Regions from separate parts of the Pseudarthrobacter sp. 05T312 genome, predicted to be linked through region 2. Evidence: riboswitches for the same ligand, from Rfam matches in the RefSeq annotation. Region 2 holds a riboswitch; the other holds the start of a gene.
The links. A riboswitch is a leader RNA that binds a small molecule or an ion and turns the genes downstream of it on or off. The one in region 2 is predicted to bind S-adenosylmethionine.
Positions count from the first base shown of each region.

Region 1: linked by a shared signal. The riboswitch ahead of metX (homoserine O-acetyltransferase MetX) and the one ahead of AC1DIP_RS11695 (cobalamin-independent methionine synthase II family protein) in region 2 are both predicted to bind S-adenosylmethionine.

Region 1 covers NZ_JBFTLY010000010.1:96,216-99,622, forward strand. Annotated here, with positions in the region: gene AC1DIP_RS14135 (MFS transporter) at 1-586, opposite strand, end outside; gene metX (homoserine O-acetyltransferase MetX) at 763-1,878, opposite strand; SAM riboswitch class IV at 1,891-2,006, opposite strand; gene AC1DIP_RS14145 (bifunctional o-acetylhomoserine/o-acetylserine sulfhydrylase) at 2,141-3,407, opposite strand, start outside.
Region 2 covers NZ_JBFTLY010000007.1:98,651-102,057, reverse strand. Annotated here, with positions in the region: gene AC1DIP_RS11700 (uracil-DNA glycosylase family protein) at 1-500, opposite strand, end outside; gene AC1DIP_RS11695 (cobalamin-independent methionine synthase II family protein) at 712-1,920, opposite strand; SAM riboswitch class I at 1,934-2,038, opposite strand; gene AC1DIP_RS11690 (adenylosuccinate synthase) at 2,387-3,407, shown strand, end outside.

The DNA.
Region 1 (3,407 bases), on a different contig from region 2:
GGAACGCGTCCTGCGTCAGTGTGGAGGAGAGGACGAACAGCACGGCCGTGGCGAGCAGGTTGCCCAGCGGCACCGCCGACTGCGGCCAGCTGGCCCAGAAGCCGCGGGACTTGCTGGGGCTGTGCTCGGCGACGAGGAGTACCGCGCCGCCCCACTCCCCGCCCACGGCAAAGCCCTGGGCGAACCGGAGGAAGACCAGCAGCGTGGGCGCCCAGTAGCCGATCTGCCCGAAAGTGGGCAGGCAGCCCATGAGGAAGGTCGAGACCCCCACCAGGATGATGCTCAGCTGCAGGAGCTGCTTCCGGCCGAACTTATCTCCGAAGTGGCCAAAGACGATGCCGCCGATGGGACGGGCAACGAAACCGACGGCATAGGTAAGGAAGGCGGCGATGATGCCGTCCAGTTCGGTGCCGGCGTTGGGAAAGAAGGCCTTCCCGAACACCAGCGTGGCGGCCGATGCGTAGAGGAAGAACTCGTACCACTCCACGACCGTGCCGGCCATGGACGCCGTCACCACTTTCTTCAGGCCTGAGGCCTTGACGTCGGTTTCCTCTGTACGCCTTGCGGCGGAGCTTTCCGTACTCATGCGAACTCCTTCGGCGTCGTCGTCGACACCACGGGGACCAGTCAATGGCAGACGGATGTGATGCACACCACGAAAGCCGGATTCGATGAGTATGGTCTGCCCGCGGGGCAACCTCAACGCCGATTAGTGCAGAAGGCATCTGCAGGAATGCACATTGCCGGCTGTTCGCCGGGGGTTTAGACCAGGAAGCTGCTCCGGAGCTGGCCGCCCAGCTGCCCGATTTCGGTCAGGAATCCGTCGTGCCCAATCGGCGCCTGGATGACATGGACATCCACGTCCCCGGGCAGGGCCCGGGCCAGTTCGTGGGACTGCGCCGGGAAATAGAGCCGGTCGGAGTCGACGGCGGCCACGAAGAACCGCGCCGTGGAGGCGGCCAGGGTTTCGGCCAGGGTTCCCCGTCCCCGGCAGACATCGTGGCTCATCAGCGCCTCGGTCAGGGCGATATAGCTGTTGGCATCGAAGCGCTTCACCAGCTTGTTGCCCTGGTGGTCCAGGTAGCTTTCCACCTGGTAGCGGCCCCGGGAGGCCAACACTTCCCCCTGCAGGGGCGACTCCGGCGCCTGGGGCTCCCGGCCGAAGCGGCCTTCCAGCTCCGCGGCGGACCGGTAGGTGATGTGGGCGATCCGGCGGGCGAGGGCCAGCCCCTCCTCCGGACACGGACCGCCGTAGTAGTCTCCGCCGTTGAAGTGGGGATCCTGCCGGATGGCCAGGGTCTGCGCCTGCGCGAAGGCAATCTGCTCGGCAGTACTGGCGGCTCCCACGGAGATCACGGCGCAGCGCTGCACCCGTTCCGGGTACGTCACGGCCCATTCCAGGGCCCGTGCGCCGCCCATGGATCCGCCGAGGACTGCGAACCAGTCCTTGATGCCCAGCTGGTCCGCGAGCCGGGCTTCGGCAACGGTGCTGTCGCGCAGCGTGACCAGGGGAAACCGGGAGCCCCAGGGTTTACCGTCCGGCGCGGGCGAGGACGGGCCGGTGGATCCGTAGCAGCCGCCCACGATGTTGATGGACACCACGAAGAAGCGGTCCGTGTCCACGGGAGCTCCGGGGCCGGCCAGCTGCTCCCACCAGCCCTCTTCGTCGGTGTCGCCGCGGGTCACATGGGTACTGCCGGTCAGAGCGTGCTCGATCAGGATGGCATTGCTGGCGTCCGCGTTGAGCGTCCCCCAGGTTTCGTAGGCCAGGGTCACATCCGGGAGGTATCCCCCGGCTTCGAGTTCCAGACCCCCAATGGAGGCGTAACGGACGATTCCATGTTCAGGGATGGTGGTTCGGGCGACGGTAACCGTCATGGCAAGACCTCTTCTACGCGCTTGCCTGCCGTCGTCTGACCGGCAGGCCAGGTCCTCACCCGGGGCACCCCACCGCGGATGGAGGGTTGCCGGCCAGCAAGCCGGGGCTGTCACTGGCACTCATGACCTGGTTCGAGTGTACGAAACACCCCCCGCTCCTGGCCAAGAGTATGACTGGTTGTGACTTCCCGGCTTGCTGCGCCCCCTGCCGGCCTCCTTACTGGCGGGCCGGCATCTCTCTCATGGGGGCCGGCGTCGTTCCTTAAGCCCCTTCGGTGCCCTTGGCGGCCCGGAAGCCTGCTTCCAGGTCAGCCAGGATGTCGTCGATGTGCTCCAACCCAACGGAAAGCCGGACCAGGCCGGGGTGCACCCCGGCCACAACCTGCTGCTCCGGTGAGAGCTGGCTGTGCGTGGTCGACGCCGGATGGATGACCAGGGAGCGCACGTCGCCGATGTTGGCCACGTGCGAGTGCAGCTCCAGGGCGTCGACAAAGCGCTTGCCGGCTTCCGCGCCGCCGGCCAGGTTGAAGGCGACGACGGCGCCCGTTCCCTTGGGCCCGTACTTGCGGCCTCGCTCGTACCACGGGCTGGACGGCAGCCCCGCGTAGGCGACGGATTCGACGTCGTCCCTTGCCTCGAGCCAGCGCGCCACATCCGTGGCGTTCGCAACGTGGCGCTCCACCCGCAGGCTCAACGTCTCCAGGCCCTGGGAAATCAGGAACGCATTGAAGGGCGAGACAGCCGAGCCGAGGTCGCGCAGCAACTGCACCCGGGCCTTGAGGATGTAGGAGAGGTTGGCGCCGAGCGCGCCGCCTTCGCCAAGGTCGCGTGCATAGACCAGGCCGTTATAGGTGGGGTCCGGGGTGTTGAAGCCGGGGAACCGTTCCGGGTCCTTGCCGAAATCGAACCTGCCGGAATCGACGATGACGCCGGCGATGGCCGAGCCGTGGCCGCCCAGGTACTTGGTGGCCGAGTGGAGCACGATGTCCGCGCCCCATTCCAAGGGGCGGATCAGGTATGGGGTGGAAAGGGTGTTGTCCACGATGAGGGGCACGCCGGCCTGGTGGGCCACTTCGGAGATGCCTTCAATATCCAGGACGTCCTGGCGCGGGTTGGACACCACTTCACCGAAGAAAAGCTTGGTGTTGGGCTGCACGGCGTCGCGCCACTGGTCCAGGTTGTCAGGATCAGCCACGAAGGTCACCGAGATGCCGAACTTCTTCAAGGTGTGGGCGAACAGGTTGTAGGTTCCGCCGTAAAGGCTGGGGCTGGCCACGATATGGTCGCCTGCCTCAGCGATGTTCAGCACTGCAAAGGTCTCCGCAGCCTGCCCCGAACTCAGCAGCAATGCCGCCAGGCCGCCTTCAAGGCTGGCGATCCGTTGCTCGACGGCATCCTGGGTGGGATTGCCGATGCGCGTATAGATGGGTGCGAGTTCGGCCAGGGCGAAGCGGTTGGCCGCGCTTTCGGCGCTCGGGAACACAAATGACGTGGTCTGGTAGATAGGCAGGGCGCGGGCCCCTGTTGCG
Region 2 (3,407 bases):
TTCAGGCCGCGGCGCCACAGCAGCGGAACTTCGGTCTTCAGGAGTGCATTGGCCAACCGGTTGGCTTCGGTTCCATGCGCCACGATGACCGAGGCGCGGGGCACCAGGGCCAGGAACTTCAGCAGCGGCTTCAGGCCTGCCTGGATCTGGTCCGGGGTGAACTTGCCGTTGGCTTCGCCGGTGACGTGCCAGGGGTGGACGTTCCACGGCATCACGAACTCGGGGCGCAGGCCCAGCTTCCACTGGAGCCCCAGCATGCGGGTAGCCGCGTCCTGGTCACCGGCCGTGATGAATCCGGACGGGTCCGCCTCGCCGATGTTGGAGAACAGGCTGATGATGCGGCATTCGTCGACGTCATGCATCGGGTCCACATAGGGCACCACGGTTCCGGGCTTGGCCTCCTGCAGGGAATCACACAGTTCGTTGACGGCTGCAACGCTGGGTTCGTAGCGGCGGCTCATGAGCTGTTCGTGGAATGTTTCTGGGGCCAGGGCTGTCATGAAGTGCTGGGTCTCCTGCGGGGATTGGCGTTGCTGCCGCCACGGAAATGGGCACGCGGGGGCGCGACACCTCAGCGGCGGTTGATTGGGGTGGGCCAACTCCGGGTCGGCCTTGTCCAGTTTACCAAGCCCCCGGGAACGGAAACGCCGGTCCCGCGAATCCGCCACGGCGGAACACGGAACCGGCGGGTTCCCGCTTCGCCTCTTGCAGCTACCAGAGGCGGCTGGTGGCGCGGCGGGCGCCCTCGCCGAGGGCCTCCAGCTTGGCGAAGGCGATCTGGGGGTGCACCCTGCCGCCCAGGCCGCAGTCGGTGGAGGCGATGACGTTTTCGCGGCCCACGACGTCGGCAAAACGGACGATGCGGTCGGCAACGAGGTCAGGGTGTTCCACCACGTTGGTGGCATGGGACACGACGCCCGGGATGATGATTTTGCCCTCGGGGAGCTTGGTGTCCTCCCATACGCGCCATTCGTGTTCGTGGCGGACGTTGGCTGCCTCGAAGGAGTAAGCGCCGGCGTTGACCTGCAGCACCGAGCCGATGATGTCGGCGAACGGGATGTCCGTGGTGTGCGGGCCGTGCCAGGAACCCCAGCAGACGTGCAGCCGGATCTGTTCCTGCGGCAGGTCGCGGAGGGCCCAGTTGGTGGCCTCCACGCGCAGCTGGATGAACTTCAGGTAGTCCTCCAGGCTGGGCTCGGGATTGATCTGGTCCCAGCTCTCGGCGAGGGACGGATCGTCGAGCTGCACCGTGAGGCCGGCGTCGACGATGGCCTTGTATTCCTCCCGCATGGCATCGGCGCAGGCGTAGACAAGTTCCTCATCCGACTTGTAGTACTCGTTGGCCACGCGGGCGCAGGAGCCGGGAGAGAGGGATGCTACGAAGCCGTCGGACAACCCGGCGGCGGCGAGGCCGGTCTTCAGGTTCTTGATGTCCGATGCCACCAGGTCCTGGCCCGTGTAGGTCAGGGGTCCGGCGATCTTGGGCTGGGTCACGCTCTTGCGGTGGGACAGGATGCCCGAGGAGGGGTCGTTGTAGGCCTCGTTGAACGCCTGCCGGTCGCGCCGGTCGGGGAAGGAAGTCAGGACAATGTTGCCGGGGGAGGAGCGGTGCACCTGGGCATCGGCCCAGCGGTCCACGTTGGTTGGCTCCAGGCCGCCCAGCCGTGCGAAGGAGTAGTTCCACCAGGCACCGTAGTCCACGGAGTTGGCCATCGTGTGCCCGTATTCGCCGTCGTTGGGAATGTCGATGCCGAGGTCCTTCTGGCGCTGGACCACATCCACCACGGAGGTTTCAAGGAGGTCCAGGAATTCCGGGGTGATGCCATCGGTTTCCTTGGCGGCATTGGCGGCGATGAGTTCAGGGGTGCGGGGCAACGATCCGGCGTGGGTGACGCGGATGTGGTCGGTGTTCAGGGGCATGCTGGAATCTTCCTTTCCATCGGTCCTGGCAGTAGCACCTTCGGCCCGCAGGAATCCTGCTGGACCGTGGTTGCTGCGGCGTCATCGAGCCAGGTCTCTCGGCCGCTCCGGATGGTTCACTCTCAGATAAATGGAGAGACCCGCCTTGGGGCAAGTCTGCGCCGCTTTATGTCGCGGCTCCTTGCGGGCGGCTTCCCTGCTATGCACTCGGGCAGCGCAGCAACGGCTACCTGATCAAGCAGACCGTCACCACGCTGACCTCCACGGCCGCGGCGGGCCACAACAGTGGACAAAGTGCCCTATCGGCTAAACTTGGGTGGTAAGAGCCCCGGAACTCTTGCTTCGTTGCGCCGTGCTGCGGCTGTGCGAAGGCCGGTCTGTTCGGGGCATTCTCATGAACGGCGCTGCATGGGCCTGCCACCTGGTGGCCGGGCCCGGGCGGCCCGAACGAATGGGGGAGGATCCCATGCCAGCAATTGTGATCGTAGGAGCCCAGTGGGGCGACGAAGGAAAAGGCAAGGCCACCGACCTGCTGGGCGGCCGTGTTGACTACGTCGTCAAGCCCAACGGCGGCAACAACGCCGGGCACACCGTCGTCGTAGGCGGTGAAAAGTACGAACTCAAACTTCTGCCGGCAGGCATTCTTAGCCCCAACGCCGTTCCCGTCATCGGCAACGGCTGCGTGGTGAACCTGGAGGCCCTCTTCCAGGAAATCGACGGACTCCAGGCGCGCGGCGCCGACACCTCAAAGCTGCGGGTCTCCGCCAACGCCCACCTGGTGGCGCCCTACCACCAGGTGCTGGACAAGGTGACCGAACGCTTCCTGGGCAGCCGGGCCATTGGCACCACCGGCCGCGGCATCGGTCCCGCCTACATGGACAAGGTGGCCCGGCTGGGCATCCGCGTCCAGGATGTCTTCGACGAATCGATTCTCCGCCAGAAGGTGGAAGGCTCGCTGCGGCAGAAGAACGAACTCCTGGTCAAGGTCTACAACCGCCGCGGTGTGGTGGTGGACGAGATCGTGGAGTACTTCCTGTCCTTCGCCGAGCGGCTCCGCCCGTTGGTCATCGACAGCACCCTGGTCCTGAACTCCGCGCTGGACGAGGGCAAGGTAGTCCTGATGGAGGGCGGCCAGGCAACATTCCTGGACGTGGACCACGGCACCTACCCGTTCGTGACCTCCTCCAACCCCACCGCCGGCGGCGCCTCGGTGGGCTCCGGCATCGGCCCCACGCGGATCTCCCGCTCCATCGGCATCATCAAGGCCTACACCACCCGCGTTGGTGCCGGCCCGTTCCCCACGGAGCTCTTCGATGAGATGGGCGTCTACCTGCAGAAGACCGGCGGCGAATTCGGCGTCAACACCGGCCGTCCCCGCCGCTGTGGCTGGTACGACGCGGTCCTGGCCCGCCACGCCTCCCGCGTCAACGGCTTCACGGACTACTTCGTCACCAAGCTGGACGTCCTCACCGGCATCGAGCAGATCC